DNA from 3 places in the Streptococcus mutans genome. Region 2 is predicted to be linked to each of the others. Evidence: predicted binding sites of a transcription regulator. Region 2 holds the regulator's gene; each other region holds the start of a gene.
What was found. The regulator Rex, encoded in region 2, represses fermentation and respiration genes when NADH is low (regulators of the CRP and FNR family bind a similar motif). The targets are predictions, from matches to a motif close to TTGTGAANTANTTCACAA.
Positions count from the first base shown of each region.

Region 1: FNL60_RS00555 (class II fructose-bisphosphate aldolase) is a predicted target of Rex. The motif match lies at 7,956-7,973, and genes of this name have one in related genera.
Region 3: adhE (bifunctional acetaldehyde-CoA/alcohol dehydrogenase) is a predicted target of Rex. The motif match lies at 6,324-6,341, and genes of this name have one in related genera.

Region 1 covers NZ_AP019720.1:98,569-109,338, reverse strand. Annotated here, with positions in the region: partial or broken gene FNL60_RS00590 (transposase family protein) at 196-891, shown strand; gene FNL60_RS00585 (LacI family DNA-binding transcriptional regulator) at 987-1,985, opposite strand; gene FNL60_RS00580 (glycoside hydrolase family 31 protein) at 1,986-4,181, opposite strand; gene FNL60_RS00575 (PTS sugar transporter subunit IIA) at 4,181-4,594, opposite strand; gene FNL60_RS00570 (PTS system mannose/fructose/sorbose family transporter subunit IID) at 4,594-5,412, opposite strand; gene FNL60_RS00565 (PTS mannose/fructose/sorbose/N-acetylgalactosamine transporter subunit IIC) at 5,405-6,202, opposite strand; gene FNL60_RS00560 (PTS system mannose/fructose/N-acetylgalactosamine-transporter subunit IIB) at 6,215-6,706, opposite strand; gene FNL60_RS00555 (class II fructose-bisphosphate aldolase) at 7,031-7,912, opposite strand; tRNA gene FNL60_RS00550 (tRNA-Leu) at 8,069-8,154, opposite strand; gene FNL60_RS10325 (hypothetical protein) at 8,617-8,754, shown strand; gene FNL60_RS00545 (CTP synthase) at 9,072-10,682, opposite strand.
Region 2 covers NZ_AP019720.1:1,056,280-1,067,049, forward strand. Annotated here, with positions in the region: gene ffh (signal recognition particle protein) at 1-1,025, shown strand, start outside; gene FNL60_RS05470 (hypothetical protein) at 1,306-1,530, shown strand; gene FNL60_RS05475 (SatD family protein) at 1,627-2,295, shown strand; gene FNL60_RS05480 (DUF3307 domain-containing protein) at 2,292-3,029, shown strand; gene radC (RadC family protein) at 3,127-3,807, shown strand; gene FNL60_RS05495 (gamma-glutamyl-gamma-aminobutyrate hydrolase family protein) at 3,804-4,499, opposite strand; gene FNL60_RS05500 (redox-sensing transcriptional repressor Rex) at 4,523-5,164, opposite strand; gene FNL60_RS05505 (DUF1831 domain-containing protein) at 5,460-5,807, opposite strand; gene FNL60_RS05510 (cysteine desulfurase family protein) at 5,809-6,927, opposite strand; gene FNL60_RS05515 (ribose-phosphate diphosphokinase) at 6,931-7,911, opposite strand; gene FNL60_RS05520 (CYTH domain-containing protein) at 8,014-8,580, opposite strand; gene FNL60_RS05530 (hypothetical protein) at 8,814-8,993, shown strand; gene FNL60_RS05535 (GTP pyrophosphokinase) at 9,080-9,745, shown strand; gene FNL60_RS05540 (NAD kinase) at 9,720-10,553, shown strand; gene FNL60_RS05545 (RluA family pseudouridine synthase) at 10,550-10,770, shown strand, end outside.
Region 3 covers NZ_AP019720.1:144,628-155,397, forward strand. Annotated here, with positions in the region: gene FNL60_RS00740 (AEC family transporter) at 1-78, shown strand, start outside; gene FNL60_RS00745 (oxalate decarboxylase family bicupin) at 199-1,383, shown strand; gene FNL60_RS00750 (dihydrolipoyl dehydrogenase family protein) at 1,401-2,762, shown strand; gene FNL60_RS00755 (YoaK family protein) at 2,746-3,465, shown strand; gene def (peptide deformylase) at 3,629-4,243, opposite strand; gene FNL60_RS00765 (cyclic nucleotide-binding domain-containing protein) at 4,318-4,965, opposite strand; gene FNL60_RS00770 (MFS transporter) at 5,070-6,254, shown strand; gene adhE (bifunctional acetaldehyde-CoA/alcohol dehydrogenase) at 6,454-9,123, shown strand; partial or broken gene tnpA (IS200/IS605 family transposase) at 9,298-9,766, shown strand; gene FNL60_RS00785 (Blp family class II bacteriocin) at 10,147-10,350, shown strand; gene FNL60_RS00790 (bacteriocin class II family protein) at 10,380-10,595, shown strand.

The DNA of each region.
Region 1 (10,770 bases), 960 kb from region 2:
GCATCGTGAAAAACTTTAAAATATATCATTTCAAAACTTTCTTAATAATAACTTGGAACTAAACTATATACTATATCTAAAGAAGAATAAATAAGAAGATTTATACCTAACCCGTGGTGCTAGTTAATCTTTTAGTCCACAAAAAAGTCCATTTGGACTATGCTGTTAGTGAGCAAACGAACAGAAGACATCCAAATGAACGACTTAAATGATACCGCTAAACATCATCACTTGCAATACAGTGGTGGAACGATTAAAAACCATGTGTTCTATTATCGGCGTTATGCACTTAAAGAACTGACGCACCGTCGAAATTCAACTATTGTAAAGTTAATGACAATGCCATTCTTGTTCTTCTAGTACTTCAGGCTGAACTCGGCCTCAAATCTCAACGTCAATTCTATCAGCTATGCCAGATATTTCTTGTAAAAACTGGCTTAGAGAGAACCCGATTTTATTGAAGAGCTCGGTATTTGATTCCCTTATTGAAGCTTATTCATCAAGGCATGACCGAGCCATTCCATCAGGATGATATGGTGATCAGGGATAGCTTTCCCATACCTGTTTGTTTACCAGCTCGCAACGACAAGGTTCGTAGTTTTAGGGATCAAGTAAATCAAGTAACTGTGGCCTACAATCCTCCAAAAAAGATGTGCTTTTACGGCTTTAAAGCCCATATGCTGGTGACCTTGTCAGGATTTATTGTCAATTATGGTGTGACGCCAGCCTCTGTATTGGAGGCTCAAGGCTGAAAGGAGAACCATTGAAGCGCGATTTTCAGTTTTATGTTCTGAGTTTGACATCGAAAGGCCATTAGCGAGAAGTTTAAAGGGGTTGGAGCCTTGGTTAGAGCAGACTATCTTTGCCTATAACCTAGGATTTTTTTACTAGCACCACGGGTATTACCTATATAAAATAAGCATAAATCCTCTGTAAACTATTTCGTTCACTTGACTATTTTATTCCCGGTTTATCTATTACCAGATTTACACTAACCTTTCAGGCTCAACAAAACTAACATCAAATACCTTACTATAATGACTTGGAACCTCCTCGCCATCAATTAACTTTTTTAAAACTTTGACAGCTGCCTTCACCATTGCTTCCACTGGCTGCCTAATGGAAGCAATTTGATAACTGCCTTTTTCTTGCGACTTTGAGCCATCAAACCCTATAATGTTCACTTTGTTTAAATAAGAGGGATTTAGCTCAAAAAGCACTTGTTTAGCAATGACAGCATATTCATCAGTTACACCAAATATGCCATCAAAAGTTAAGACATCTCCAGAAAAATGAGTTTTCAAATAATGGATAAATTCTTCAATATAATTCTCTTTTAAAGAAGCCTCAAAAATGTCAACAGGAAGATTATTTTCTTTCATAATATGTAAAAAACCTTCTGTCCGTTTATCAGTCGCATTATAATGATTTGTTTTTCTTCTCAAAAGTAAGAACCGTTTTGAACCAAATGTGATCAATTTCTCAGCAGCTAATTGACCTCCACCATAATTATCACTGGTAATAAGAGGGACATCTTCTGAAATAAAACGTTCAATGGAAACCAAATTTAATTTCTTCCCAATATTTATGAAATTATAAATATTGGAATAGGACATCGTAATCACACCTGTAACCTGATTCAAGGATGCCATGCGAAGAATTTCTTCTTCTTCATCAGGATCTGCATGAGAATTGGCCAATATCATTTTAAAACCAATTCGATCCAATTCAACTTGCATTCTATAAACCAACTCTGCAAAAAAAGGACTCCACGTCGTTGGTACAATTAGCACAACAGTCGATGTTTTTGATGTTTTTAACTCCCGAGCTCTAGCATTGGGAACATATTTCAACTCTGCAATTGCTTTTTCAATTTTAGCCTTGTTCTCTTCTCGAATAGTAATACCATTGATATAGTTTGATACAGTTCCTCGACTGACATTAGCCAGTTGAGCTACATCATTGATTGTAGGATTTCTTTTCATTTATTTATTATAAGATTCTCTAATATAAGCTATCTCACTTATACTATTGCGTAAATCTATATCCTCCACTGTATTTAGTAGATTTATGAAACTTCCGTATTCATAATCACAATCGATAAAAGCATCATATATCTGTTGTTTTAAATTAAATTCAGTATATGCCTGTTTTAAACGTTTGTCAATTTCATCAAAAACATCATCAATATGAAATTTGTGTATAGTCTTACTAAAGGTTCTCGTCTTAGGAATTATTTTATGAGGATCATCTACAATAATATCTAATTTTTGAGATGCCTCATTCCAATTAAATGACGTTTTTGCCACAGTTCCTTGACTATTTTCATAGAGATCAAAAGCAGCATCTTTGCCTGTAAATATCTCAATATTGATCTTATCAGGTAGTACATCAGCATAAGACATATAATTTTGATTGGTGACAATGATACTGCCTTTTCTAACAAACACAGGAAAGCTATCTAAATTACGATAGGTCTTAATAACAGTATTTCCTTTATATACAAGATGTGTGAAGTAATCAACCCACTCGCCTTTTGGAAGCCATGTTTCGCTAAAGGAGCTTTGTGTTACTTTATCATGCGGTCTTGTAATTGGAGAAACAATCATTTCAGAACCAAATAGATATTCATTCTTAAACTGATAAGCCTTTTCTTGTTCGGGCCATTCATAATATAAGGGTCTGTTTATTGGTATACCAAAAGCATGTGTTTTATAATTAGCTGTATCAATATAAGGTATCAACTTAGCCCTCAATCTTAAAAAATATTCTTGCGCCTCTTCAAAATCTCTTCTATAATTCCAAGGTTCTTTTCCAGAAAATCTATTATCTGAAGAATGCAGACGATTAATCGGGCTAAACACGCCAAATTGGATCCATCTTGTAGCCAATTCTCCATCAAAACGACCTTTCATATGGCCTCCAATATCGTGACTCCACCAAGTGTAACCAATGTTTGCCGCCGTACTTGTAAAATACGGTTGAAATGATAGAGAGTCCCAAGAAATCACTGTATCACCCGAGAACCCCACGGGATACCGATGAGAGCCCGGTCCAGCATATCTACTTAACGTTAATCCACCATTATGCGACTTTTTATTATCTTCATAATGATAGTAATTTAATAACCATAATGGATCCATCTTATCTAGTGTTTTTGCTGCTCCTTGTTGCCAATCAATCCACCAAAAATCTACTCCTTCTCTTTCTAAGGGATGATGAATATTTTCAAAGTAAACTTTTCTAAATGTTTCATCCTCCAAATCGAAGGTTGCAGGCTCTTCAGTATCTACATTTAAGCGAAGTCTTTTAGCAACCTCTTTATACTGATCTTCAAATGCACGAATCCCTGCCGCTGGATGTACATTTAGAGCTACTTTTTTCCCATCAGTATGAAGCCAGTCTATAAATTCTTTAGGGTTTGGAAATAAATCTCTATTCCATGAATACCCCGTCCATCCCGAACCGTATTTTTGAGGAATTTTTCTTCTATGCCAGTCCATATCTAGAACTGAAACACTGATTGGTATTAGCCTCTTATTAAATTGGCGCATCAATTCTATATATCCGTCTTGTGTGTAGGGGAAAAATCTGCTCCACCAATTGCCAAGAGCAAATCTTGGTAACATCGGCGGAAAACCAGTTAAGCGATAAAAATCAGTTAACTCATCTTGATAATCCCTCCCATAGCAAAATAGGTATAAATCTACCGTTCCCTTTCTTCTTGCCACAAATGAATCTGAGTCTTTTATATATAAAAAATTTGTTGAATCATCTAAAGAACTAAAACCATCTTTAGACATAAGACCGTCTTCCAGAGGAACTTCACCATCGGCACGATCCAAAGTTCTGACAGTCCCCTTAAGATTTTTTGTCCCATTTTTCTTACCAAAAAACCATCTATTATGATAAAGAGAACTGGACTTTTTAATATCTACGTATAATGATATTGGAGATAGAGAGCCACCATCATAATACAAGTGAAACGAGGGAGTCACTATTTCCAAGATATGATTATTATGATTTCGGATTATCTCCGCATTAACTTCTCCAAAGGAACGATTTAGTACTGTTGTTGAAGGACGATCTTCAAATACTTTTTCAATATCTTCCTCAATTCTTAGAAGTGAATTTGTAATAATTGAAAAGCGTACTGAACCTTCTCTAATTATTTTTTCCATCACTCATCCCCCTCATCATTTAAATTCATTTCATTTACATACACTAATGATGAACGCGCCTCCTGAACCATATAACTTACCTGTTCTTCTTCCAGATATACTTCCTGATGATTCAAAACCATGGCTAAAATAATAGGTAAGTTCATTCCTGTTATCAGATGTACATGTTCCCTAACTCTATATGGAAAAAATTTTTGATTAACAGATCCCGAGAGTAAATCAGTAAAAATAACGACTTCACATTCTTGGGGAAAATCATTAAAAATTTTCTCGATTTTATCTCCAATCGGTTTCCCATCAGTATAGGCATCTAATGTTACTATATTATTCTGGATACCAGCTAGAAATTCTATGGTACTTTTTAGACCTGATGCCATATGATTATGAGAAGCTATGATGATTCTTCTTTCCATCATTTTACACCTAAAATTCCTGTATATGCTCCTAGCAATGAAACAATAATAATTGCCATAATTATTTTAGTAGGCGTCCACCATTTAGACTCAAGCATTTTGTAAACAACATATGTCAACACCACTGCAAGTAGGGAAGGCATAATAGCATCTAAAATTTTCTCTTGCACTAACAAGGTTACCTTCCCAGCCTTGAAAGTTAAAGGCGTATATACTTTTACGACTGTAGATACCAATGTTCCAACAACCATCAGACCAAAAGCTGACATGGCTTCTGTAAAAAGAGACAACTTATCACTGAAATTAGTGACTAACTTCACACCTGATGTATAACCAATATCAAATAATTTAATACGTATCCAAAATAAAAGGGCTCCAATAATAATCCATGCAATCGTACCTAAAGGATTGCCTTTAACTGCCATATAGCCCGAAATAGAACCCATGATGGTTGGTAATAAAACCCAGATAATGGTGTCCCCAATTCCTGCAAAAGGTCCCATAAGAGAAGTTTTTAATGATTTAACTGCGTCCTTAGTTTGAATTCCATCCTTTTCTTCCATGGCAGTTGTTGCCCCAAGTATAATATTTGCCATTGCAGTCGTTGTATTAAAATAATTAAAATGATTATCCAATGCTTCTTTGTATTCCTCATCATTTGGATATATTTTTCTTAGCAATTTAGCTAAGGACCAAACAACTGAGCTTGCTTGCCCTGTTTCATAGTTATATAATGCTGAACCCATAAACATCCATCTGAGAATAGCATTGTGACGATCACGTTTTGTAATAATATTATTAATTTCTTTTTTATTCATCATAATCTCCTTCATTAATAATGCTTAAAGAGCTCATTTTTTCTTTTGAAGTAACAATTTCTTCAGCTTTACTTTGATAAATCAAAATTGCAGCTGCAGCACCAACAATTGAGACCCCAATGATTGGAACTTTTAAGTAGGTACTAAGTACAAATCCTATTAAAACTGCCCATAAGTATTTCTTTGCAGGCATATAGTGTAATAACAGTGCAATCCCCAATACCGGTAACATTCCACCAGCAATATTTAAACCATCTGTAACCCATTGTGGAATAATATTTAAAATGGATTTGATAACTCCTGGACCTACTGTCACAATAATAGTGACAATAATAACACTTTTTAACATAAACATTATTGGTCCGATCCAACCCCATAATAACATTTGTTTATATTTGCCTTCATGAGCTAATCTTTGCATTTTATGTGCCACAAAATTATTTAAAATTTTTACTAAAACATCAAAATTAATCGCTAATAAACCTACTGGTAAGCCAACTGCTACCGCAGTAGACAAACCCGATCCTGTCCTAATTGCCAAAAACGTACCAACAAGAGCAGCAAGTCCATAATCCGGAACGGAAGCTCCGCCTAGCCCAGCAACACCTAAAGACATTAATTGAAAAGTCCCTCCAATTAAAAGTCCTGTATTGATATCCCCCATTATTAAACCAACAAGCATGCCTGTTGTTACAGCCCAATAATTAAAAATTGTAATTCCAAGATTATCCATTACCACGTAGGCTGACAATAAAATAACTAAAATATTTTGAATAAACTCTATTGACATTTTTGTTCCCTCTCATTTAAATTTTTTATTTTCTATTGCCTTTTCAAAGACAATTACAGAATCATCCGGAATATATTGAATGATGATTGGAATTCCACGTTCCTCAATTTTCTTCAATTCATTTACTTCAGATTGATTCAGATTTACGAACTTACTGACATTTGTCCTAACATCATCAGCAAACACAATTCCTAAGTTTACTCTGGGAATAGAAATACCATTGTCAAGTAATTTAAGCAAAGTAGAAGGTTCTTTGACAATGATAAACACATCTTGCTTATCATAATTACCATTTTTGAAATTTGCAATAGCCTTTTGTGTATCAATAATACTCATGCTTTTCCCAGAGGGCTTCGCCATCCTCATAGAATTTTTTATCTCTGGCTGATTGCTTACAATATCATCAATAATCATAAACCGTTTAGGATTCAGTTTCGAATTCCACTGATTCACTACAATTCCATGGATTAATCTTTGATCTACTCTAGCCTCAACAACTGTCATAATAAATTCCTCCTTAAAATATTGAACGTTCAATTTCTCTCAAAAAACTACTTTAAGTGTAAGCGTTTTAGTGATTATATTATACATGGAACGTTCCATATTGTCAAGAGACCCTTTCTGATTTTCTATAATGATTTTTTGTAGTTTCTAGATTTCAAGCCTTAATTTTTACTATACTTTTTCGTTTATCCATGGTGCATCATTAATTCTAATTTTAATCTTGTGCCTCCCTCAAAAGAGAAAACAAAAAGACTGAAGAAATTATCCAAAATAGGATTTCCTCAGTCTAGGGAAAGAGAATCTTTCAATTTGTTAACCAAGTAATTAAGCTTTACCTTCTGAACCAAAGACATCAATACGTTCTTCAACCGCTTCTGTAATAGCTTCAAAACCTGGTTTCAAGAATTTACGTGGGTCAAAGAGTTTTTTCTTGTCGTATTCTGCTTCATTTGCTTCGTATTCAGCAGCAAATTTACGTGTAGCATTAGCAAATGCGATTTGACATTCAGTATTAACGTTAACTTTGGCAACACCAAGTTTAATTGCTGCGCGGATTTGGTCATCAGGAATACCTGAACCACCGTGAAGTACAATTGGGAAACCTGAAACAGCCTCTGTCAATTTTTTCAAATGATCAAGGTCAAGACCTTCCCAATTTGCTGGGTACGGACCGTGAATATTACCAATACCAGCTGCCAAGAAATCAATACCGGTTTCGACCATTGCTTTAGCGTCATCAATTGGTGCCAATTCACCGCGGCCGATGATACCATCTTCTTCACCACCGATAGTACCAACTTCAGCTTCTACTGAAATACCTTTAGCATGTGCTTTTGCAACAACTTCTTTAGCTTTTTCAAGGTTTTCTTCAACTGGAAGATGAGAACCATCAAACATAATTGAAGTATAGCCAACTTCGATACATTCAAGAGCATCTTCATAATGACCATGGTCAAGGTGGATAGCAACTGGTACAGTGATTCCCATTGATTCTACAAGAGTTTCGATAAGAACTTTACAAAGTTTATAACCACCCATATATTTGGCAGCACCCATAGAAGTTTGAATGAGAACAGGAGCTTTTTTAGCTTCTGCTGCACGCAAGATAGCTTGAGTCCATTCAAGGTTGTTAGTGTTAAATCCACCGACAGCATAACCATTATCACGAGCTGCTTGGACAAATTTTTCTGCTGAAACGATTGCCATTTTTAAAGGCCTCCTAAATATTTTTTGGGTCAAACCCATTACGTTGTTTATTTTATCACTTTTACAGTAAAATTGCCAGCCCTTATCAAAAGTTTCAACCTTTTCTCTAACTGACCTAGACAACAAAAAAAGCTGACTTGAACAGTCAGCTCACTTTGCGGAGAGAGGGACTTGAACCCTCACGACCAAAAGCGGTCACAAGATCCTTAGTCTTGCGCGTCTGCCAATTCCGCCATCCCCGCGTAGCAACTTTTTAAATTATATCAACTAACAAAGATAGTGTCAAGAGTTTTTTCACTTTTTTCATTTGAGTGTCAAATCTTAAAAAGGTCAATTGAAACCACCAAAGTAAAATCAAAACTTTTGATACTGAAAAATATATCTATAAAACGTCAACATTTTTCCCTTGAAATTATAGTAATCTCCTCATTACTCAAAGTGACTTAATACAATCAAATTCGTTATTACTTTAAGCTATTTAATACAATAATAGCTGCTAAAAAATAATTTTGCATGGCAAAAAACTTAAAAAAACAGAAAAATAACACAATAATGTCTAAATAATAAATATTTCATTACAATGATAAAATCCTCTTGAATTTTTCTTGAAAAAAACTAAACTATACGTGTATTCGTTTTGTTGGCAGCCAATTTCTTTAACTATAACGGGTATAGAAACCATATTTATTTAAAGGAGATTCAGTATGAATAGTTTAGCTTTTGAAAAGTTTGAATCTTTGGATGCTGATTGTCTTGTTCAATTCCAAGGTGAAGGTTGGCGTAGTAGTTGTTGGGGGTTGGTTACAATACGCCATTATAAAGAGGTTGTGCTGAATATATGATGTTTATTATTTACTCGTTCATACTATTAAGTTTCGCAGTATTAGTCTTAATTTCTAAGTATAGCCGAAGCGGTACTGTCAAGCTTCTCTGTTTTGGAATTTTTATGCTGGAATGTATTTTTGTAATAGCTAATATGATTTATTCATTTTTGAATTGAACGATTAGCTGTAATAATGATCCAAAAAAAGAAACACCTTCTTAAATCTCATTTACTAGATTTAAGAAGGTGTTTCTTTATAAGCAAAAGTTTAATCTACATGGAATCTCTTTATTCTTTTTACTGAAAGCTATGTCAAGTAACTCATTTTTCTATCAATTAATGTGCCTGACTGTTTTCAACCGCTGCAGTAATAAAAGCTGTATAAAGTTCTTCCGGACGATTCGGACGAGACTGTAATTCTGGATGATATTGAGCTGCAACAAAAAATTTTTTATCTGACAATTCCACCACTTCTACCAAGCGATTATCTGGTGATACTCCTGAAAATACGAAACCAGCCTCCTCAAATTGCTGACGAAAGGCATTATTAAATTCATAACGATGACGGTGACGGCGCTGTACGACCTCTTGATTGCTATAAGCTGATGCTGTTTTGCTGCCTGATTTCAATTTACATGGATAAAGGCCAAGGCGAAGCGTTCCTCCCATATCCTCAATATCAATCTGATCGCGCATAATATCAATAACTGGATATTTGGTATCTGGATCCAATTCCGCAGAATTAGCTCCTTCAAGGTTAAGGACATGACGAGCATATTCAACACAAGTCAATTGCATGCCAAGACAGATTCCTAGCATAGGCACATCGTTTTCACGCGCATAACGAATAGCTTCTATTTTCCCTTCTGTCCCACGATGGCCAAATCCACCCGGAACAATAATACCATCAGCATCTCCCAGCAAATCAGCAACCGTTTCAGGAGTGACTTCATTAGCATTAATCCAATTGAGATCAATGGCTGTATCATTGACATAGCCCGAATGCTTAAGAGCTTCAACGACTGATAAATAAGCATCTGGCAATTCTACATATTTCCCAACTAGAGCAATCTTAGTCTTTTTCTTGAGATTCATAACCTTATCAACCATTGCTGACCATTCGGTCATATCGGCAACAGGCACATCCAGTTTTAAGTGATCGCAAACAATCTGATCCATATTTTGTGCTTGAAGATTTAACGGAATTTGATAAAGATGATCCACATCAAGTGATTCAATAACAGCTTCTGGAGCAACATCACAGAATTGAGCTAATTTATTTTTAATACCTTGTCCGGCTGGCTGTTCTGTCCGAATAACAAGCATATTAGGTTGAATTCCCAAACCACGCAGCTCTTTAACAGAGTGTTGGGTTGGTTTTGTTTTCATTTCTCCTGCAGCTTTGAGATAAGGAAGCAAAGTCGTATGAATATACATGACATTATCAGCACCCACATCAGCTTTCATTTGACGAAGGGCTTCAAGGAAGGGCAAGCTTTCAATATCACCAACCGTACCACCAACTTCAGTGATAATAACATCTGAGTCTGTTGTTGTAGCTGCACGTTTAATTTTTTCTTTTAGAGCATCTGTAATATGGGGAATAACTTGAACAGTTGCTCCAAGATATTCACCTTTACGTTCTTTACGCAGAACCTCGCTATATATCTTTCCTGTTGTAACATTTGAATATTTATTCAGATTAATATCAATGAAACGTTCGTAATGTCCAAGGTCAAGATCAGTTTCAGCACCATCATCAGTCACATAAACTTCACCATGCTGATAAGGACTCATTGTTCCAGGATCAATATTAATATACGGATCAAATTTTTGAATGGTTACTTTAAGCCCACGATTTTTCAAAAGACGTCCAAGACTTGCAGCAACAATTCCCTTACCAATTGACGAAACGACACCACCTGTTACAAAAATATATTTTGTCATTAAATGCTCCTTTGTTTTATATTGTGAGGAAAATGAAAAAATGCCCCCTACAAGTAGAGAGCTTATTCTGACCTCAAAAGAGGTGCCC
Region 2 (10,770 bases):
GTCTGGCTCAAGCCAAAGAAAATCGTAACGACTATGTTTTAATTGATACAGCCGGCCGTTTACAAATTGATGAGAAATTAATGACTGAGCTGCGTGATATCAAAGCTTTAGCCAATCCTAATGAAATTCTCTTGGTTGTTGATAGTATGATCGGTCAAGAAGCCGCAAATGTTGCACGCGAATTCAACCAACAATTAGAGGTCACTGGGGTTATCCTTACAAAAATTGATGGTGATACTCGCGGCGGTGCTGCGCTTTCCGTCCGTCAAATCACTGGAAAACCAATTAAATTCACTGGTACTGGCGAAAAGATTACCGATATTGAGACCTTCCATCCAGATCGCATGTCCTCTCGGATTTTGGGAATGGGAGACTTGCTTACCTTAATTGAGAAGGCAAGTCAGGATTATGATGAACAAAAGTCAGCTGAATTAGCTGAAAAAATGCGCGAGAATTCCTTTGACTTCAATGATTTCATTGAACAATTAGATCAAGTTCAAAACATGGGACCAATGGAAGATATTCTTAAAATGATTCCTGGTATGGCTAATAATCCAGCTCTTGCTAATGTCAAAGTTGATGAAGGTGAAATTGCTAGAAAACGCGCCATCGTATCATCAATGACACCTGAAGAACGTGAGAATCCTGACCTCCTAACTCCGAGCCGCAGACGTCGTATTGCTTCTGGTTCTGGTAATACTTTTGTTAATGTCAATAAATTCATCAAAGATTTTAATCAGGCTAAGAAGATGATGCAAGGTGTCATGTCTGGTGATATGAATAAGGTCATGAAACAAATGGGGATTAATCCTAATAATATGCCTAATAACATGGACTCATCAGCTCTTGAAGGAATGATGGGACAAGGCGGTATGCCAGATATGTCAGGGTTGAGCGGTGCTAATATGGATATGAGTCAAATGTTTGGTGGGGGACTTAAAGGTAAGTTCGGCGAATTTGCTATGAAACAATCTATGAAGAAAATGGCTAAAAAAATGAAAAAAGCCAAAAAACGCAGAAAATAACAAATCACTTTATATCATAAAGAATCATTTCAATAGAATCTACAATAGTATAAAATATCGTTATAATGGTCTTCCCAATAAAATACAAATTATAATCATTGCTTTATCAGTTAGCCTCATTTATATTTTACCTTTATTGACTATTAGTAATGGAGTCTTAAATGGCGATGACCTGCATTTTCATATTAATTTTAGGACTTTTTACAAAGTTGGGCAGGGAGTGAATTATTTTTATCCTTTTTAAAGATATAAAGGACAAGTGGTAACAGTAGATAATCGGTTGGTATCTTCTGCTTTAAGCAAATCAGGATCAACTGCTATTCATTTACCTAATGGTATTCATGAAATTAGGGTTACTTATTATTATACTGCAGTAGCAAGAGTAGCATTTGTCACATCCATCATTGTCATTATCGTAACTATAATCTATGCTGTTTTGTATCATTTGATTGAAAAACATAGGATTGCTTTTAAGATAAGACAAGGTTTATTTATCTATTATTAATAGTTAAAGAGGTATCTTATGACAAATATAAAAATTTCCATTATAACAGAAATTTATAAAAATTTCTGTTATAATGGAAACTAAAGGAGGCGTTTTATGATTTACATCGCTATTATTGGCGATCTCATTTCTTCAAAAACCATAACCAATCGCCCTAAAAGTCAAAAACAATTGCAAAATCTCTTAAATCAAATTAATAAAAAATACAAAGAACTATTAAAATCAGCTTTTACCATTACAACTGGTGATGAATTTCAAGCTTTATTGGTTCCTAATCCTCAAATTTTTCAAATTATTGATGAGATTGCACTTGGTTTCAAACCTTACCAAATTCGTTTTGGAGTGGGAAGCGGTAGTATTTTAACTGAAATCAACCCCGAACAGAGTATCGGTTCAGATGGGCCTGCTTACTGGCATGCCAGAGCTGCTATTGATTATATTCATGATAAAAATGATTATGGAAGCAACCATTTAGCAGTTGATTTAGAAGATACAGAAACGAGCCAACAAATCAATGCTATTTTAGCTGCCTGTGAATTTATAAAATCAAAGTGGACAGTTACTCAATACGAAGTAATTGACGGCTTATTACAAGCAGGGATTTATGAGGAAAAATTCTCTCACAAAAAAATGGCGGAAAAACTTGATTTAAGCCCCAGCAGTTTCAATAAACGTCTAAAATCCAGCGGATTAAAAATATATCTCAGAAATAAAAAGGTAGCTACGACCTTACTGTTAAATGCCATTAGGAAGGAGAAGAGATGACTAAACTAAATGTTATATCACAGTTTTTGTCAGGTAATCCTGTCTTAACGCTCCTTTTGATAGCTCATTTTTTGGCTGATTTTCAGTGGCAAAGCCAGAAAATGGCTGATTTAAAATCTTCCAACTGGACTTATCTTATCAGACATCTTATCATTGTTGCTTTACCTTTAATACTACTTAGTGTTGTGATTCCTCATTCTTTTTTGGTATTATCTTTGATTTTTCTTAGTCATGTTCTTATTGATAGTGGCAAATTACTGTTAAACTCGTTCTATAAGGATAGGTCATTTATCAAAACTAAAGCTGTTTTTCTTATTGATCAAAGTCTGCATATCATTATGATGATTATCTTTTATCAATTTTATACAAAAGTAAGTATAAACTGGCTTAGTGATTTTCAGTATTTTTTAAAGTTAATGCTGTTTCTTATTCTCATCACTAAACCAGTAAATATTATTTTTAAGCTTTTCTTTAGTAAATATCAAGTTAAAGATAATATTGAAGATGAAACCATTACAGGGGCTGGTGCGACGATTGGCTTATTAGAGCGATTGATTATGGGAATTTTTCTCTTATTTGGACAATTCGCTTCCATTGGTTTAGTGTTTACAGCGAAATCTATTGCTCGTTATGATAAAATTGCTAAGAATCAAGCTTTTGCAGAATACTATCTTATCGGTTCTCTATTTAGTATTATTTGTGTTTTAATCATTTATGCTATCTGTTTAATCTAAAAAAAGATTTAGACTTCTTGCCTGAAAAATCTAAATCTTTTTATTTTTTGAAAAGAAATGAATGAATTGAACACGAATAATATAGTGGAGGTATCTTATGTATTCAATCCATTCTGCAAAAGAAGCACTATTGCCTAGAGAACGTCTCATGACTTATGGTCCTGAAAGTTTGAGTAATCAAGAATTATTGGCTATATTATTGCGAACTGGTACTAAAAAGGAACATGTTCTCAATCTCTCAATAAAAATTTTAAATGGTCTAGATAGCTTGGCCGATTTTCGCAGCTTATCCTTAGAAGAACTGCAGGAAATTGAAGGAATCGGTCAAGTACGATCAGTAGAAATTAAAGCTATGCTGGAATTATCCAAAAGAATCAATCAAGCTGAATACAATTTTAAAGAACGTATTTTAAGCAGCGAACGTTTAGCTAAAATAATGATGAGTGAATTAGGCGATAAGAGACAGGAACACCTTATTGCTATATATCTTGACACTCAAAATCGTGTGATAAAAAAACAAGTCATTTTTATTGGCAGCGTCAGACGATCTGTTGCTGAACCCCGAGAAATCCTTCATTATGCTTGTAAAAGTATGGCAACATCACTTATTATTGTCCATAATCATCCTTCAGGTTCAACTTATCCAAGCGAGAATGACCTGCGATTTACAGAAAAAATAAAACGATCCTGTGATGATTTAGGAATCGTCTTTTTAGATCATATTATTGTCGGGAAAAAAGAATATTACAGTTTTCGTGAGGAAACAGATCTTGTTTAAAGTTCTCTAACAACATAATTGAAAAGTTCTCGATCCTCTTTTCGTGATTCAAGCAGCAGTTCAGGGTGCCATTGAACACCTAGAAAAGTGATATCAGAATTACGAGACGTCACCGCTTCAATAGTATCATCAGTAGGATCATAAGCAATAATTTCCAAATCATCCGCAAGACGTTTAATGCTCTGATGATGGAAGGAATTAATCGAAGTAGAGGTGCCGTAAATTTTTTCTAGAGCGGTATCAGGCTTAATTAGCATATTTTGGCTGAGATAGTCAGTAGGAGCATCTTGCCAATGGTGTTCAATATCTTGATTAAGTGAGCCACCCAATGCAATATTCATTAATTGAGTTCCGCGGCAAACAGAAAAAATAGGTTTTTCTTGCTTAATCGTTTCTTCAACGAGAGCAAACTCAAATAAATCACGCGCCAAATAAAAATCGTTATCACTTGTATCTTTGTCTTCACCATAAAAAACAGGGTCAACATTTTGACCGCCGGTTAAGATAAGTTTATCAATCATTGAAACATAATATTCGGCAAAACTGGGATCACTGATAGGGATAACTAGCGGTAGACCGCCAGCTTCCTGAACCCCCTTGACATAACCAGATGGTGTATAAGACCAAGTGATATCGGGAAATTTAGCATGTGGCCTTTCATTACCCGAAATACCAATAATAGGTTTATTCATAGAATCTCCTTATTTATCTTTTTTTAGAATTGTTCTTGATTCATAAAATACAATAGAGTTTGTAATTCGCTAGTTAAATCGACATATTGAGCAACAACTCCCTTTGGCAAGGAAAGATGAACAGGTGAAAAACACAAGATTCCTTTGATCCCAGCATCAATAAGTATATTGGCGACTTCTTGAGCTTTACTGCTAGGAACTGTTAAAATAGCTGTTTGAACGTCTGTACCAATCAATTTTTCTTTTATACTAGAAATGCCGTAAATAGGAATACCGTCACTTGTCGTTTGACCGACCTGTTCGTTATCATCTGTATCAAATGCCATAGCAATTTTCATTTTATTACGTTCATGAAAACGATAATTCAGGAGAGCACGACCAATATTGCCAACTCCCACAAGAAGGACATTCGTAGTCGATGTATCATTGAGAATATCAGCAAAAAAGTTCATTAGTTTTTTAACATCATAACCAAAACCACGACGGCCTAACTCGCCAAAATAAGAAAAATCACGTCTAACTGTCGCTGAATCGATACCAATGGCTTCCGCTATTTGCTTAGAACTTGCCTTTTCTATATTTTCTGAATGGAAGCGTTTAAAAATACGGTAATAAAGTGATAAACGCTTGATTGTCGCCTTAGGGATAGTTTTATCGAAAGTCACTGTACTTCCTCCTTTTTCTATATACTATTGTAAAAAAAGTTTGTGAAAAATGCAACATCTTTTGAAGGGTCTTGTGATAGACATTTCTTATATAGTCTTTAGTTTTTTTTATAACAAATTTGACCACCCGTTAGACGGGTGGTCATAATTATAAGGGGTACTGTTAATTTTGATGGAGTAAAAGTTTTCTTTTGTTTCAAACCATTGATATAAGATTGTTAAAAATTTCTCTCCAATCTCTGTATTAAACTAACGGCTCCAGTATATTAAACACTGTTAGACTTTACTTTGCCTTTTATCTAACTTTCTTTTCAAAAATATCACGTTCAACTAAACTGTCCATTAAAAAATAAAATTTATCCTGAATAATGTGATTCTCTTCTGATTTGAAAATATTGACAACTCTAAGTCCAGATTTATCTGTAATGGTCAGTTTAAAGGCTGTTAAGTCTTTATTAATGGTGATTTTTAATGGGAAACCCTCCCCACTATTAGGAACCTTTTCTAATAGGCGATTTAATTCGTAATTACCTAATTTGTTTTGCATAAAAGTCGTATCTTGTAGGGTAAATTTTTTTACTTTAGAGCTGATTGTATAACTGTACTTACAATCAGGTAATTGTATTGTTTTTTCAAAAGCCATTTTATTTTCCTATAATTTCTTTAATTTTTACTGCTAATGCCTTAACCTCATCTGGAGTATTCAAGTCTGAAAAACTGATACGTATTGACTCTTGAAGCCGTACAGAATCTAATCCATATTTTGCTATCAAGACATGACTGGGATCAACAGTACCAGCCGTACAAGCGGAACCAGTTGAAATTGCAAATCCTGCTAGATCTAATTGTGTCAGTAAAATACTATTATTATAATTAGGGAAACCAATATTAATAACATGAGGAAGAGCATCTTCATTAGAATTAAGATAGTAATCTAAACCTTCCAATTCATCTAGGAATAACTTTTTGAGTCCGTCAATATAGTTTAAAACATTTTCCTGATGAAGATAACTATCCTTTAAAGCTTGAGTAAGACCAACAATTCCGATGAGATTTTCTGTACTGGCACGCCGTTTTTCTTCTTGCTCACCCCCATGAAGCAGATTATCAAAATGAAGATTATCAGCAACATACAGAATCCCTACCCCTTTTGGACCATGAAATTTATGAGCAGAAGCGGAAAGAAAATCAATGTTTAGTTCTTTAGGGTGAATAGGCAGTTTGCCAACTGTTTGAACAGCATCAACGTGAAAAACTGCCTGATGTTCTTTAATCACATTGCCGATTTCTTGAATTGGCAATATATCTCCTGTTTCATTATTAGCAAACATTATAGATACTAAAATCGTATCAGATCGCAAAGCGTCTTTAACTTGTTGCATAAGAATTTTACCTTTGATAGGATTAAGGTAAGTCACTTCAAAACCAAAACGTTGTTCTAAGTAATCAAGAGTATGCAAAACAGAATGATGTTCAATGCTAGTTGAGATAATGTGTTTACCTTTGAACTGATTTGCTAGAGCATAACCTTTAATGGCAGTATTATTGCTCTCAGTTCCACCAGAAGTAAAAATAATATTTCGCGATTTTACATCAAAAATCTGAGCAACTTGTTGACGACGCTCTCTTAAGACCTTATTAGCCGTTCTACCATAAGTATGAATACTAGAAGGATTGCCAAAAACAGAAGTCATCGTGTCTGTCATAGCGTTTATGACTGTTGAGGTGAGAGGAGTAGTTGCAGCATTATCAAAATAAATCACAACTTAAGCTTCATCTCCTTTACGATTATAAGCAAACAATGGACTTACCGGTCGTCTTTCATGAATGCGAATGATTGCCTCTCCAATTAACTCGCTAGCAGACAAATAATGTAAATTGCTAGGTAATTCTTGTTCCGTGTAAACAGAATCTGTAATCAAGATATCTTTAATAGGAGCTGCTTGCAAAATTTCAGTGGCACCGCTGGCAAACAATCCATGACTAGCAACAGCGTAAATTTCAGTAGCGCCCCCGCGTTCAACAATTTTGGCGGACTCTGCAAACGTTTTTCCTGTATTAAGAATATCATCAATTAAAATAGCTTTTTTGCCTGCTACCTCACCGATAATATAACCTTCTTCACGCGAAGAATCATCATCCTGAGCATAGTCAATAATAGCAATAGGTGCATCAAGGTATTGTGCTAGACTGCGAGCACGTTTAATACCAGAATTTTTAGGGCTGACCACTACAATATCTTCGCCATACAAACCAAGATTGGTATAGTGATCAGCAAATAGCGGTGTAGTAAATAAATTGTCAACAGGAATATCAAAGAAACCTTGCACCTGTACAGCATGTAAATCTAAGGTTAGCACACGGTCAACACCTGCTTTAACCAGCATATTAGCAACTAATTTTGCCGTAATAGGTTCACGAGCAGCAGCGATGCGATCTTGACGCGAATAGCCAAAATAAGGAATGACAACATTAACACTGTTAGCACTTGCGCGTTTGCAAGCATCAACCATAATTAAAAGTTCCCAAAGGTGATTATTAACCGGATAACTGGTTGATTGGATGACATAGATATCGTTACCGCGAACACTTTCTTCAATGTTAATCATAATTTCACCGTCAGAGAATTGACGAGAAGATAATTTTCCTAATGGTACACCAACAACTTTTGCAATTTTTTCAGCAATGGCTGTATTAGAAGTCAAAGAAAAAAGTTTTAAGTGTTTGTCAGGATAAGCGTTAGACATGTTTTAATAGGCTCCTTTTGTATTCTGAAATCATTTTATCAAAAATTTCCCTTTTTTTCATCTCTTTAATAAAATAAGAAAACAAAAACTTTGTCCTTGGGTTTATTCAGTTAAAGTAGCAGAAAAACGCGCTACCTTACTTCTAGCATATTTAAATTTAATATGGTTCGCCTTTAAAAAAGCTTCAAAATCAGCCTTACCTTTTTGAGCATCAGTAACCTCTAATTCAAGTTCATAATCTTGCCGTCCTGCGTAGCAATTATAGTCAAGAGCCATAAGTCCGATTTTCGTATTAATTTCACGACGTGTTGTTGTCAGATTTCCCAAGACTGTTAACTTGCTTAAGTTAATTCCTGCTCGGATAAGGAATTGCTTTATCTCAATATTGGGTAATTGTTTGCTTTTTATAATCTCTTGAGCCTCTGTCAGACTTAACTGATGATTGTATTCTAAATTTCCAATCTTTTTTGGAACCTTTAAAGTTAACTCTGCACTATGAGTAAAAGTTCTGATGCGCAGAGACATTTTATGGGTCTTTAACTCAAAATTAATTGTATCAAAGTAATAGTTGGTTTGTACAATTGGTTCAACCTGCTGCAGATAGTCTTTGATACGATTAAATTCTTCTTTAGTCAAAAGTGTTTTGTATTCAATTTCAATATGGTTCATCTTTTTTCCTTTGTTAAGCTTATTTATTATGATATAATGAAGTATTCAATTGAAGAAAAAGTCTTTTTTGAGTCGCCCGTAGGTGAAATTATCCAGTGAATGATTTCAAGAATCCAGAGTATTCCATACCTAAGTTCAGGACACAAGACACAAAAGGCATTGGGCATCCGCAGATAAAGGCAAAATAGAGAGTAGGAGGCAGAATCATTAAGATTCTAGGAGAACTCATCTTTTTGCAGCTGTCCGCAACCCGTCTTCAATTAAGATTTTTGAGTCTAAAGTCTCAAATCTTCCAAGTAGCAGAAGCATTGATGTTCCTGCCATTTTTAACACAGCTAAAATCTTGTTCGGGGCTTGCTTTGCTCGCAATAAAGGAAATTAGAATCGAATTTGCAGAGCTAAAAATTTTTTAAGTTGAAAAATAGATCTGTATACATTCTAATTAGTTTAATTCTATACAAAAGTCTTATTTTTGACAAGAAAGGAGGGCTGAAAACTTATGAATTGGGAAGAATTTCTGGACCCTTATATTCAGGCAGTAGGTGAATTAAAAATTAAGTTCAGAGGAATTCGTAAGCAATTTCGTAAGCAAAAACGCCATTCACCAATTGAATTTGTGACAGGACGTGTTAAACCAATCGAAAGTATCAAAGAAAAAATGGTTTTACGAGGAATTAAAAAGGAAAACCTCACTCAAGATATGCAGGATATTGCGGGATTAAGAATTATGGTTCAGTTTGTTGATGATGTCAACGATGTTTTAGAGCTTTTACGTCAACGCAAAGACATGAAAGTGATACAAGAACGTGATTATATCAATAATTTAAAACCCAGCGGTTATCGCTCTTATCACGTTATTGTTGAATATCCTGTTGATACGATTAGTGGACAAAGAATTATTATGGCTGAAATTCAAATTCGAACGCTAGCTATGAATTTTTGGGCAACAATTGAACACTCTCTCAATTACAAATACCATGGTGAATTTCCTGAAGATATTAAAAGACGTTTAGAATTAACCTCCAAAATTGCTTTTCAATTAGACGAGGAAATGCGGCAGATTCGCGATGACATTAAGGAAGCACAACTATTATTTGATGCTGAGACTAGAAAGCTAAACGATGGTGTAGGAAATAGTGATGACACAGATGAACTTTACCGATAAAATTAAAGTTGCTATTATAGCAAATGGAAAATATCAAAGTAAACGCCTAACAGCAAAACTTTTTGCAATATTAAGAAATGATGATAGATTTTATCTAACCAAAAAAAATCCTGATATTGTTATTACGATTGGTGGTGATGGTATGCTCTTGTCTGCCTTTCATATGTATGAAAAGTGCTTGGATCATGTTAGATTTGTTGGTATTCATACAGGACATTTAGGTTTTTATACTGATTATCGTGATTTTGAAGTCGATAAGTTATTAGAGAATTTACATTCTGATAAAGGCGAAAAGGCATCTTATCCTATCTTAAAAGTGACTGCTACGCTAGCTGATGGTCGTCAGTTAACATCCAGAGCTCTTAACGAAGCTACTATTAGAAGAATTGAAAAAACCATGGTAGCAGATGTCGTTATCAATAAGGTTCATTTTGAGCGTTTTCGAGGAGACGGCATTTCTGTTTCCACTCCAACTGGAAGCACCGCTTATAACAAATCATTAGGGGGGGCTGTTTTGCACCCGACCATTGAAGCCTTACAGTTAACAGAAATTTCAAGTCTTAACAATCGTGTCTTTAGAACATTAGGAAGCTCCATTATTGTTCCTAAAAAAGACAAAATTGAAATCGTTCCTAAACGCTTAGGGTCTTATGTTCTATCTATTGATAATAAAACTTATACGCATCGAAATGTTGCTAAAATTGAATATGAAATTGATCGTAAAAAAATTAGCTTTGTATCAACACCAAGCCACACTAGTTTTTGGGAACGCGTCAAGGATGCTTTTATCGGAGATTTCGATTCATGAGGTTTGAATTCATTGCTGATCGAAAAGTAAAAGTTAAAACTTTCTTAAAAAGCCATGATATTTCTAAGACTTTGTTAGCTAAAATCAAATTTAAAGGCGGTCAAATATTAGTAAATGATCAAGAAGAAAATGCTATTTATCTTCTTGATATAGGCGATCGGGTAACTATAATAATTCCCGACGAAGAAGCGCTTGAAACTTTACAGCCCATTAAGCA
Region 3 (10,770 bases), 910 kb from region 2:
TTTTCAACTAATGTCGTTACCCTGAGTACAGTACTCTTTGTAATTGTCATTCCGATTGTTGTGACCTTGATGGGTTAAGGTCGATATAAGCCTTAAAGTTTATAATCCATAAAAGGGGTGTACTTCTTTTAAGGACTATTGCTATTCACTTTTGTTCTTTCGGACAACTTATTGTTATCACAAGGAGGAAAAAACATTATGACAACACCCAACACCCCACAGCCGCAAAGAAAAAGCGACGGAAAAGGTTGGCTTGATTTTGGACCGCGTAACTTGAGCCGCGATAATGAAAATCCGGATATCTTGGTTCCGCCTGTCACTGACCATGGGACCATGCCCAATATGCGCTACAGCTTTTCAGATGCCCACAATCGGATGGAAGAAGGAGGCTGGGCGCGTGAAGTGACCATTCGTGAACTGCCTGCTTCAGATGAATTGGCTGGTGTCAATATGGCCTTGGCACCAGGTGCTTATCGTGAACTGCATTGGCACAAAGAAGCCGAATGGGGACTTATGCTGTACGGCAATGCCCGCATTACAGCGATTGACGAGAACGGTCAGTCTTATATTGATGATGTCGAAGAAGGAGATCTTTGGAATTTTGAATCCGGCGTTGCTCATTCTATTCAGGCCTTGGATAAGGGCTGTGAGTTTCTGTTAGTTTTCAGCGAAGCCAATTTCTCAGAGAATCAAACCTTACTGCTTAGTGACTGGTTGGCTCACACTCCTGATGACATCGTTGCTGCTAATTTTAAAAAGACCGAGGAAGAATTGGCTAGTCTTCCTAAGACAGAAAAATATATCTTTAATGGGACTATTTCTGGTTCTATTGAAGCAGAGAAGCGCACCAATCCCAATGGTGATGTGGTCAATCCGCTGACACTGCATTTGGATAAAATTGCACCAATTCAGTCAGAAGCTGGACGTGCTTGGATTTTGGATCAGAAGGTCTTTCCGGCTGCTAAGACGATTTCAGCAGCTATTGTTGAGGTTGAGCCGGGCGGTATGCGGGAATTGCACTGGCATCCTAAGTCATCCGAATGGCAGTATTACATCAAGGGTCAGGCCCGCATGACAGTTTTTAATTCTAATGGTTTGGCTCGTACCTATGACTTTTCAGCTGGAGATGTAGGCTATGTACCCAATGTAGCGGGGCATTATGTTCAAAATACGGGTGACGAAACGTTGGTCTTCGTTGAAGTTTTTCGTAACCCTGATTATTCCGATATTTCGCTCAATAAGTGGCTGGCGACAACTCCTGTCAATAATGTTGCAGAGCACCTCAATCTTCCTAAGGAACTTGTCCAAAATCTTCCTCAGGCAGAGACTCCGCAACCTGTCATTTGGTTTGATAAGGATAAGGCTGCAAAAAAGCCTTTTTAGACAAGCCCATACTGAGTTTGGACATTAAAGCTCAGCAGGGCTATGATTATGATGTCATTATCATCGGCGGCGGTGTTTCAGGTGTGACTCTAGCCTGCAACTTGGCCGCAGCCGGCAAAAAGACAGCGCTCATTGAGGCTAGAGATTGGGGAGGGACAACTGTCAATCGCGGCTCTACCCCTAAGAAGGCTCTTTTAGCACTAGCTGAATTGCATCATCATCAGGAGAGCTTTCTGCATAGAGGTCTGGAGACAGTCTCTTACGTCAAGTGGGAAGATGCTCTGCTGACGCGGGATTGGCTGGTTTCAGATGAGTCAGCCAGAGCGAAGGAGAGAGCTATCAAAGCAGGTGTAGAGACTTATGAAGCCTATGCTTTCTTTGAAGATGCTCACCATCTAAAGGTAAACGGTCAGGTGCTGAGCACTGCAACTATTGTTTTAGCGACGGGCTCTGTGCCTCGAAAGATTGACATAGAAGGGGCTTCTTACATTGATAGCAGCGCTAATCTTATGCGAATCCATCAGCAGCCCAAGGTAATTGCCTTGATTGGTGCTGGTGTGATTGCCATGTCACTGATTTCAAGCTTTACTGAGCTGGGAACAAAAGTCCATGTCATTCAGCACAATGATCGTGTTCTGGGTAATTTTGACTCAGAACTTGTAGATATTCTGGTCAATCGTTTGAAAAATCGCGGTGCAGAATTTCATATGGAAGCAGAAGCAGAGCGTGTTGAAAGAAGTGTTTCAGGCTATCAGGTGACCTTGACGAATGGGGAAATAGTTATTGTTGACGGTATTTATGATGTTGCCGGTCGAATTGCCAATATCGGCGGTCTCCAATTGGAAAAAGCCGGCATAGAATATACCGAGCGCGGAATCTCTGTTGATGATCATCTGACGACATCTCAGCCTCACATTTTTGCTATGGGAGATTGCTGTGATGCATCGGTGCCTAAGCTGAATTCCTATGCGGATTTTCAGGCTAAATATCTGAGTCAGCTCTTAAATGATGAATCAAAAGAAGCTATCCAGTATCCGACAGCACCGGCGGCAACTGTCTACAGTATTCCCAAAATCGGTCAGGTTGGTGTCAGTGTTAATCAAGCACGGCAGCATCCGCAGGACTATGACGTGACACAGCTAAACATGTCTAATTGGCAGAATTACAAACGCGTTCACGATGATTTGGCTGTCATCAAACTAGTTGTGTCCAAATCAGATCAGCATGTTGCAGGAGCAGAAATTGTCAGTGACACGGCAGATATTCTAGTCAATTATCTAGCTATTTTGCTCAATCGCAGAGTGAGTTTTCAGGAGTTGCAGGATATCATCTTTGCTTATCCGTCACTGGCGACAGATTTATATGGTTTGTGGAAATAATATGCAGGATTCGAAACTAAAAGAACTAGAAGACGAAGTCAGTCGCTTTGGAACACATCAAATAAAAGGCATTGCTTATTTTCTTACTCTGCTTGGCGGAGCTATTGATGCGGTTTCCTATATGGGTTTTGATCATACCCTGCCGGCTGCTCAGACAGGAAATCTTCTTCTTTTAATGGTGGATATCACGCGCCTGAATGTACAAGGGATTGCCATAAAAATGACTACTCTGCTGAGCTTCATAGCGGGCTTGGTGGTCAGTCGCTGTGCTTACCACTATTATAGGAGTATCTATTGGCGTATTTATATCTTAGTGGGGTTATCGGCTGCTTGTCTCTTTACTTTCCTAGCTTTTGACCATCTTCCAAGTGGCCTTGCTATTGCACCTTTGTCCTTTACATTGGCAATGACGACAGGGGCTTTTAATAAGGTTGAAAATGAACTTTATAACAACTCGTTCACCACAGGGAATATCAAAAAAGCCATCATTGCTTGGTGTGAGTTCCTTTTTAAAGGACAGGCAGAGCAGAAGGAGCGAGCTGTCATTTTTACTTGCCTGGTTCTGTCCTTTGTCATAGGGGCATTTACAGCAGCCTTATTTTATTTCTTATTTGGGATGGCTGCCTTATTAGTTATACTATGCGAAATTATCATTTTTACAGTTTGCTACTTCTTGCTGATCAGATTTTCACAGAAATCCTAATGAAAATCCCTGAGTTTAAATTCAAACTCAGGGATTTTTCTATAATGTAATCATATGTGGATGAGCTGGCTTTGTTGACAGTCATGATTAGCCAAAACCTCAATGCCGTTTGGCTTAGCAGTGTTCCAGTCTCTTCATTAAAAATGAGGATGGCTAAGTACCATCACTCAATCAAAAGTAAACCTTCTTTTATTTCAAAAGGATTTTTTTCATTGATGCGGTCAAAAAACATAATACCGTTGGTATGATCAATTTCGTGCTGGACAACGATCGACTGATATCCTTTCAGTTTGAGCTTCTTTTTGTCGCTGTTCTTGTCATAGTATTCAATAGTGACACGGGAATGGCGGATAACATAGCCTTCAACCACGCGATCAACAGATAAACACCCTTCACCATCAGCTAAGGCAGCATCTTGGACAGAATGTGCAATGATGCGAGGATTGTACATAACTTCTTTCAAAGCATAAGCTTCTTTAGGTGGATTGCCGTCTTCATCTTCTGGATTAGGAATGAGAACAGCGATAATGCGTTTTGAAATATCTAATTGCGGAGCGGCGAGACCAACACCGCCGCGCAGCTCCATTTTTTCAGCGGTCACGGGATCTTGTGAATTTTTTAAGAATTGCAGCATTTTTTCGCCCAAAATAATATCATCTTCATTTAAAGGGAAGGTGACATCTTGAGCGACAGCGCGTAGGGTAGGATGACCTTCGCGAATAATATCATTCATATCAATTAAATGACTGGCTTTAGTAATAGTTTTAATAGCAGACATTTTTTTCTCCTTGTTTTTACAATAAGATAAATATAGCACAAAACGGGGCATAAATAAAGTTAGAGGAATTAGCCTTATTCTTTAATTTGCCAGCGTTTAAGTTGTTTTAGATTGTTAATATAATAATAAGGCTTTTGCTTACCAATGACACCAAGAGCTATAAATTCCTGAATAACACGCAGCAGATGGCGATAGCTAACCCCAAAAGAGTCAGCCAAGGTGCCTAATTCTAATTGGAAAATCCCATCTTTTTGAATAGATAGAATATGACTGGCTAAACGTTCTTTGACTGTATAAGAGAGATTGGTTGAAGCCTTAATATTTTGTTGGTAGAGTGAATACGCTAAGCCTTGTCCCAATTTAAGAAGAAAAAGAGGATCTTTTAAGAGTAATTCTTTATTGCTTTTTAGCGGCAATTGGACAACCCAAGATTTTTCAAGAGCCACTACTGAAGAAACGATTCCTTGATTTGTTAGCAGTTCAATATCTCCAATAATGGTAGGTTTTTCCTGAATATTAAGAATATGTTCCTTGCCATTAAACAGCCGCCGGACAATCTTGATTTTACCCTTGACAAAATAAGAAAGAGCCTGTAATTCTTCTCCCTGCTGACAAATGGCTTGGCCAGCTGAAAAAGAAATCATTTGCAGTTTATCAAAGTAATGGGCAGGAAAAATCTTTTCTAACTGATACTTTTGAATCCATTCTTTTTTGGGAGCCACAAGTTTCCTCTTCGTCATTTATGACATATGTCATATTTTTCTTTGTTAAATTTGATTATACTCTCTTTATCAGAAAAAACAAGTTTTGTGTTTAAGGAGTTGTTATGAAAGCGTTCATGGAGAAATTTAGTCTCTTATCCTTATCGTTAATGCTGGTGTCCACTTTTGCCGTTTCACCGGCACTTCCTAAGATGCTTTCTTTTTATCAAACACGCGGTTACAGTAATGCTCAAGTTGAATTGCTGCTTTCTTTATCTTCTTTTGCTATATTAGCGGTCTTACTGCTGAATCCTTGGATCAATCTATGGCTGTCGGAACGCTGGTCTATTATTTTAGGCTTGCTTTTGCTTTCTATAGGCGGTATTTTACCCGTTTTTCTGCAGTTTTATCCTTTAGTTTTCCTGTCGCGTTTACTTTTAGGTTTGGGAATAGGTCTTATTAATGCGCGAGCGATTAGTATGATTAGCGAACGTTTTTCAGGCAAAATCAGAGTTCAAATGTTAGGATTAAGAGGTTCGGCAGAAGTTCTAGGATCAGCTATTTTAACCTTTTTAGCAGGGCAGTGGCTGAATGTTTCCTGGTCTTTTGCTTTTTTAATTTATGGATTTGGCTTTCTTATTTTATTATGCTACCTCTTATTTGTGCCAGCAGCTAAAGAAAAAAGAGAGAGTTCCCAAAAGCAGATGTATTCAACTGCTTCTAAGAATCATTTTACCTTCCGTCAGCTCCTTTATATTTTTGGTTTGGCTCTCTATGCTGGTTTTGTTATTTTGGTTAATTCTGCTAATACCCTACGGATTCCTCTTGTTGTGGAGAAGTTACATTTGGCAACAGCCAGTCAAGCCAGTTTCATTTTAAGTCTGATGATGTTGATGGGCATTTTGGCCGGCACACTTTTTAGTTTTTTGCTAGCTTTATTTAAAGATTACCTAATGCCGCTAGTTGTATTCGTTTTGGGTTTGGGTATGCTGATACTTTGGCAGGCTAATCATTTATGGCTTTTAAGCCTTGGAGCTTTGGTGACCGGTTTTGTATACAGTTTAGGCGTTACCTTGGTTTTCCATCTTCTTTCAGAACATATGCATAGGAAACAGTTGACAACGGCGACAACCTTGATTTTGATTGGCTGTAATTTAGGCGGCGGCTGTGCTTCTTTTGTCCTGCAGCTGTTTGCATGTATTAATTCAGATGTAAAAGCAGCCTTTCTTATTTTTGCTGTTTTGAGTTTGATCCTTGGTACTTTATTGCTGATAAGAGTGCTTAAAACAAATAGAAATCTCAGAAAATAATCTGAGGTTTTTTAATTTTCAATAATTTATTAGCCCTCACACGATCAAGATTTTCAAGGGGATAAAAATTTGGGAAAAAATTCACAAAAAGACTTGCATTTTTTTGTGAAAAGGGTTACAATAACAAGTGAAGAAAATCACAAGAGTATCTTTCTTCTTAAACTATTTACCAACTATTATTTTTAGGAGGAATTGTTGAATGGCAAAAGAAACAAAAACAGAAGCACTCACTGCTGAAGAAGCAGCTAAGCAGTATACGAATAGCTTAGTTGAAAAAGCGTTAAAGGCTGAAAAAATTTATGCAACTTATACACAAGAACAGGTAGATAAAATTGTTGCAGCTATGGCGCTTGCTGGTTCTGAGGCGTCCTTGCAGTTAGCTAAAGAAGCTCACGAAGAAACAGGCCGTGGGGTTGTCGAAGATAAAGATACTAAAAACCACTTTGCGACAGAATATGTATATGAACGCATAAAAAATGAAAAAACGGTTGGCATCATTGGTGAAGATAAAGTTGCTGGCAGTATCGAAATTGCAGCACCACTTGGTGTCTTGGCAGGTATCGTACCAACAACTAACCCAACATCAACGACTATGTTTAAAATCTTAGTCGCATTGAAAACACGCAATGCAATCGTCTTTGCTTTCCACCCAGCAGCTCAAAAATGTTCTGCTCATGCCGCCCAAATCTTGTATGACGCGGCGGTTAAAGCCGGCGCTCCTGAAAATATTGTTCAATGGATTGAAACACCATCCATCGCAAACACGGGAGCTTTGATTTCCAACAAAGGCATTGCTTCAATCCTTGCAACTGGCGGACCTGGCATGGTTAATGCAGCCCTTAAATCTGGTAATCCATCGATGGGTGTTGGTGCAGGTAATGGTGCTGTTTATGTGGATGCAACTGCTAATCTTGAACGTGCGGTTGAAGACCTTCTTCTTTCTAAGCGTTTTGACAATGGTATGATTTGTGCGACTGAAAATTCGGCAGTTGTGGAAGCACCAATTTATAAAGAATGGCTTGCTAAAATGCAGGAAAAAGGCGCTTACCTTGTTCCTAAAAAAGATTACAAAAAATTTGAAGATTTTGTCTTTAATGACAACCATGGTGTTAACGGACCGGTTGCTGGTATGTCGGCGAAATGGATCTGTGAACAAGCCGGTGTGACATTGCCAGAAGGCAAAGATGTTCTCTTATTTGAACTTGATAAGAAAAAAATTGGTGAGAAATTATCATCAGAAAAACTCTCTCCGCTTCTTTCTGTTTATAAAGCCAAAGATCGCAAAGATGGTATTGATATTGTAGCAGCTCTTCTTGATTATCAAGGTGCTGGTCATAACTGTGCCATCCAAATTGGTTCACAAGCTGACCCATTTGTCGCTGAATATGGAGATGCCCTCAATTCATCTCGTGTTTTGGTTAACCAACCAGACTCAGTCGGTGGTATCGGTGACGTTTATACAGACGCATTGCAAGCCAGCTTAACTCTTGGAACAGGATCATGGGGGAAAAATTCATTGTCACACAACTTATCGACTGGCGACCTCTTGAATGTGAAAACTGTTGCGAAACGCCGCAACCGTCCTCAATGGGTTCGTTTACCAGAAAAAACTTACTACGAAAAAAATGCTATTTCATACTTGCAGGATGAAACTGAAACAATGACGCGTGCTATCATCGTTGCCGATCCAGGTATGCTTCAATTTGGTTTTGTTGACACTGTCCTTGCTCAGCTATCCCTTCGGGATGAAAAAGTCGCAACTTCAATTTATGGTACTATCAAACCAGATCCAACACTCGGTCAGACTATTGAAATTGCTAGACAAATGCGTGACTTCAAACCAGATACTGTTATTGCAGTTGGTGGCGGTTCTGCCCTTGATGCAGCCAAAATTGCGCGTTATATCTATGAATATTCGTTGGATCAAGAAGCAGATTTCCTTGATAGTTATGAAAAAGTCAGTGAGCTCTTCCTTGAATTGCAGCAAAAATTCATTGATATTCGTAAGCGGATTGTTCGCTTCAAGCATCAGACAGTGACTCGTCTCTTCTGTATCCCAACAACATCTGGTACGGGTTCAGAAGTGACACCTTATGCCGTTATTACTGATGATTTCACACACGTGAAATACCCATTGACTGATTATGAATTGACACCGCAAGTTGCTATTGTTGATCCAGAATTTGTCATGACAGTGCCTAAACGTACCGTAGCTCTTTCAGGACTTGATACTTTGTCACATGCTCTTGAATCTTACGTATCTGTTATGGCATCTGATTTCACACGTCCATGGTCTATGGAAGCTATCAGATTGGTTATCGAAAACTTGGAAGATTCTTATAACTTTGATCCTAAGAATCCAACACTTCGTGGAGAACAAGCACGTGAAAACATGCATTATGCAGCAACTTTAGCAGGTATGGCCTTCTCAAATGCCTTCCTTGGAATTAACCACTCACTCGCCCACAAGACTGGCGGTGAATTTGGACTTCCTCATGGTCTTGCTATCTCAATTGCTATGCAGCATGTTATTCGCTACAATGGCGTTGCAGGAAATGTGAAACGTTCTGTTTACCCGCGTTATGAAGAATACCGTGCCCAACGTGATTATGCGGATATTGCTCGCGCTCTTGGACTTAAAGGGAAAGATGATGCAGAATTGGTTGAAGCACTCTGTGCACGTATTGATCAATTAATGCATGCTGTAGATGTTGAGCCTAAGTTATCTGCTAATGGGGTTACTAAGAAGGCTTTTGATGCAGCTGTTGATAGATTGGCAAGCTTGGCTTATGATGATCAATGTACACCAGCTAATCCACGTCAGCCTTACATTGAAGAGATGAAGCAGCTCTTGATTGATCAGTTCTAAGTTGATATCGTTTAGCAGTCAGGCCCGCTTATGCGGGCTTTTTTTGCCTCTCGAAAACCACTAGCTATGCTAGTAGTTCCGGAAACTTTTAGCGTAGTAAGAAAAGAACCTCCTAAAATGATAAGATAGAAGTGGTTTCCCCGCCACTACTAAACATCACAAAGGGGATAGCTCATGAGAGAGGCTAATGAAAGTTTATCACATACAAAGTGGAATTGTTCTACCATATTGTTTTCGCACTCAAGTATCATCGTCAAATCATTTATGGCAGATACAAAACCAGTATCGGAAGAATTATCTGGGACTTATGTGAACGCAAAGGCGTGACCATTCATGAAGCGAATGCCTGTTCCGATCATATTCATATGCTTGTCAGTATCGCTTCCAAATTCAGTGTTTCGTCTTTCATGGGATATTTAAAGGGAAAGAGCAGCTTGATGATTTTTGATAAGCATGCGAACTTAAAATACAAATATGGCAATCGAAGTTTTGGTGTAGAGGCTATTATGTAGATACGATAGGTCGTAACCAGAAAGTGATAGCTGAATAGATACAAAATCAATTACAAGAAGACAGAGTAGCAGACCAGCTCACTTTATTCGAGGGAGTAGATCCGTTTACTGATGAAATGAAGAAGAAGTAAGTCGAGGTGCTTTAGCAGCTGCTCGGGAAAGAGGTGCGAGGAAGAGCTATTTCGGTGGGCCTTTGGCCCTGACCGGTAGAAGTGGCTTACAGTCGCAGAACAAACCACCAGTTCACACTGGTGGTTTTGATTGTTAGCCTATCTTATTTTCCCAAAGCTTGTGTAAAACTTCTATTAAACAGCAAAAAGTAATCTTTTCCTTAGGACACATAATGTAAAATTAGCTGGTAATGATAGTTTCAGAACATCAAAAATGACCGTTTAAGACAAAATAGCTACCATTTAGGATATTTTGCTCTATTTTGAAAATAAATTGTTATACTAAAGATGTTGGTTGCACAACTAGACAATATTTAAAATGAAAAAGGGGTGTTTATCATATGGATACACAGGCATTTGAACAATTTGATGTAATGGACAGCCAAACACTTTCAACTGTTGAAGGTGGGAAGGTATCGGGTGGAGAAGCAGTCGCGGCAATTGGAATATGTGCAACTGCTTCAGCAGCAATTGGAGGACTGGCAGGTGCGACTCTTGTTACCCCATATTGTGTAGGCACTTGGGGACTCATTCGATCTCATTAAAGAATTAAATGGAATGGAGAATTAATACCATGGAATTAAATGTAAATAATTATAAAAGTTTAACTAATGATGAATTGTCAGAAGTTTTTGGTGGAGATAAACAAGCTGCTGATACGTTTCTTTCAGCGGTAGGAGGAGCTGCATCAGGATTCACCTATTGTGCGTCAAATGGTGTGTGGCACCCATATATTCTTGCTGGATGTGCTGGAGTTGGTGCGGTTGGATCTGTAGTTTTTCCACACTAAATTGATATAATGGTGGGCAATGTCAATTCAGGGCGAGATTTCTGAATGGGTACAGTGGCATTGTCCATTTTTCGTCCAATAGAATTTTTTATTTAAGCTGGGCTATAACTATTAGAATATTAAGTATTGACTTATATACTGTTAAAAAGATTTATATTATATAATGTCGAATTTC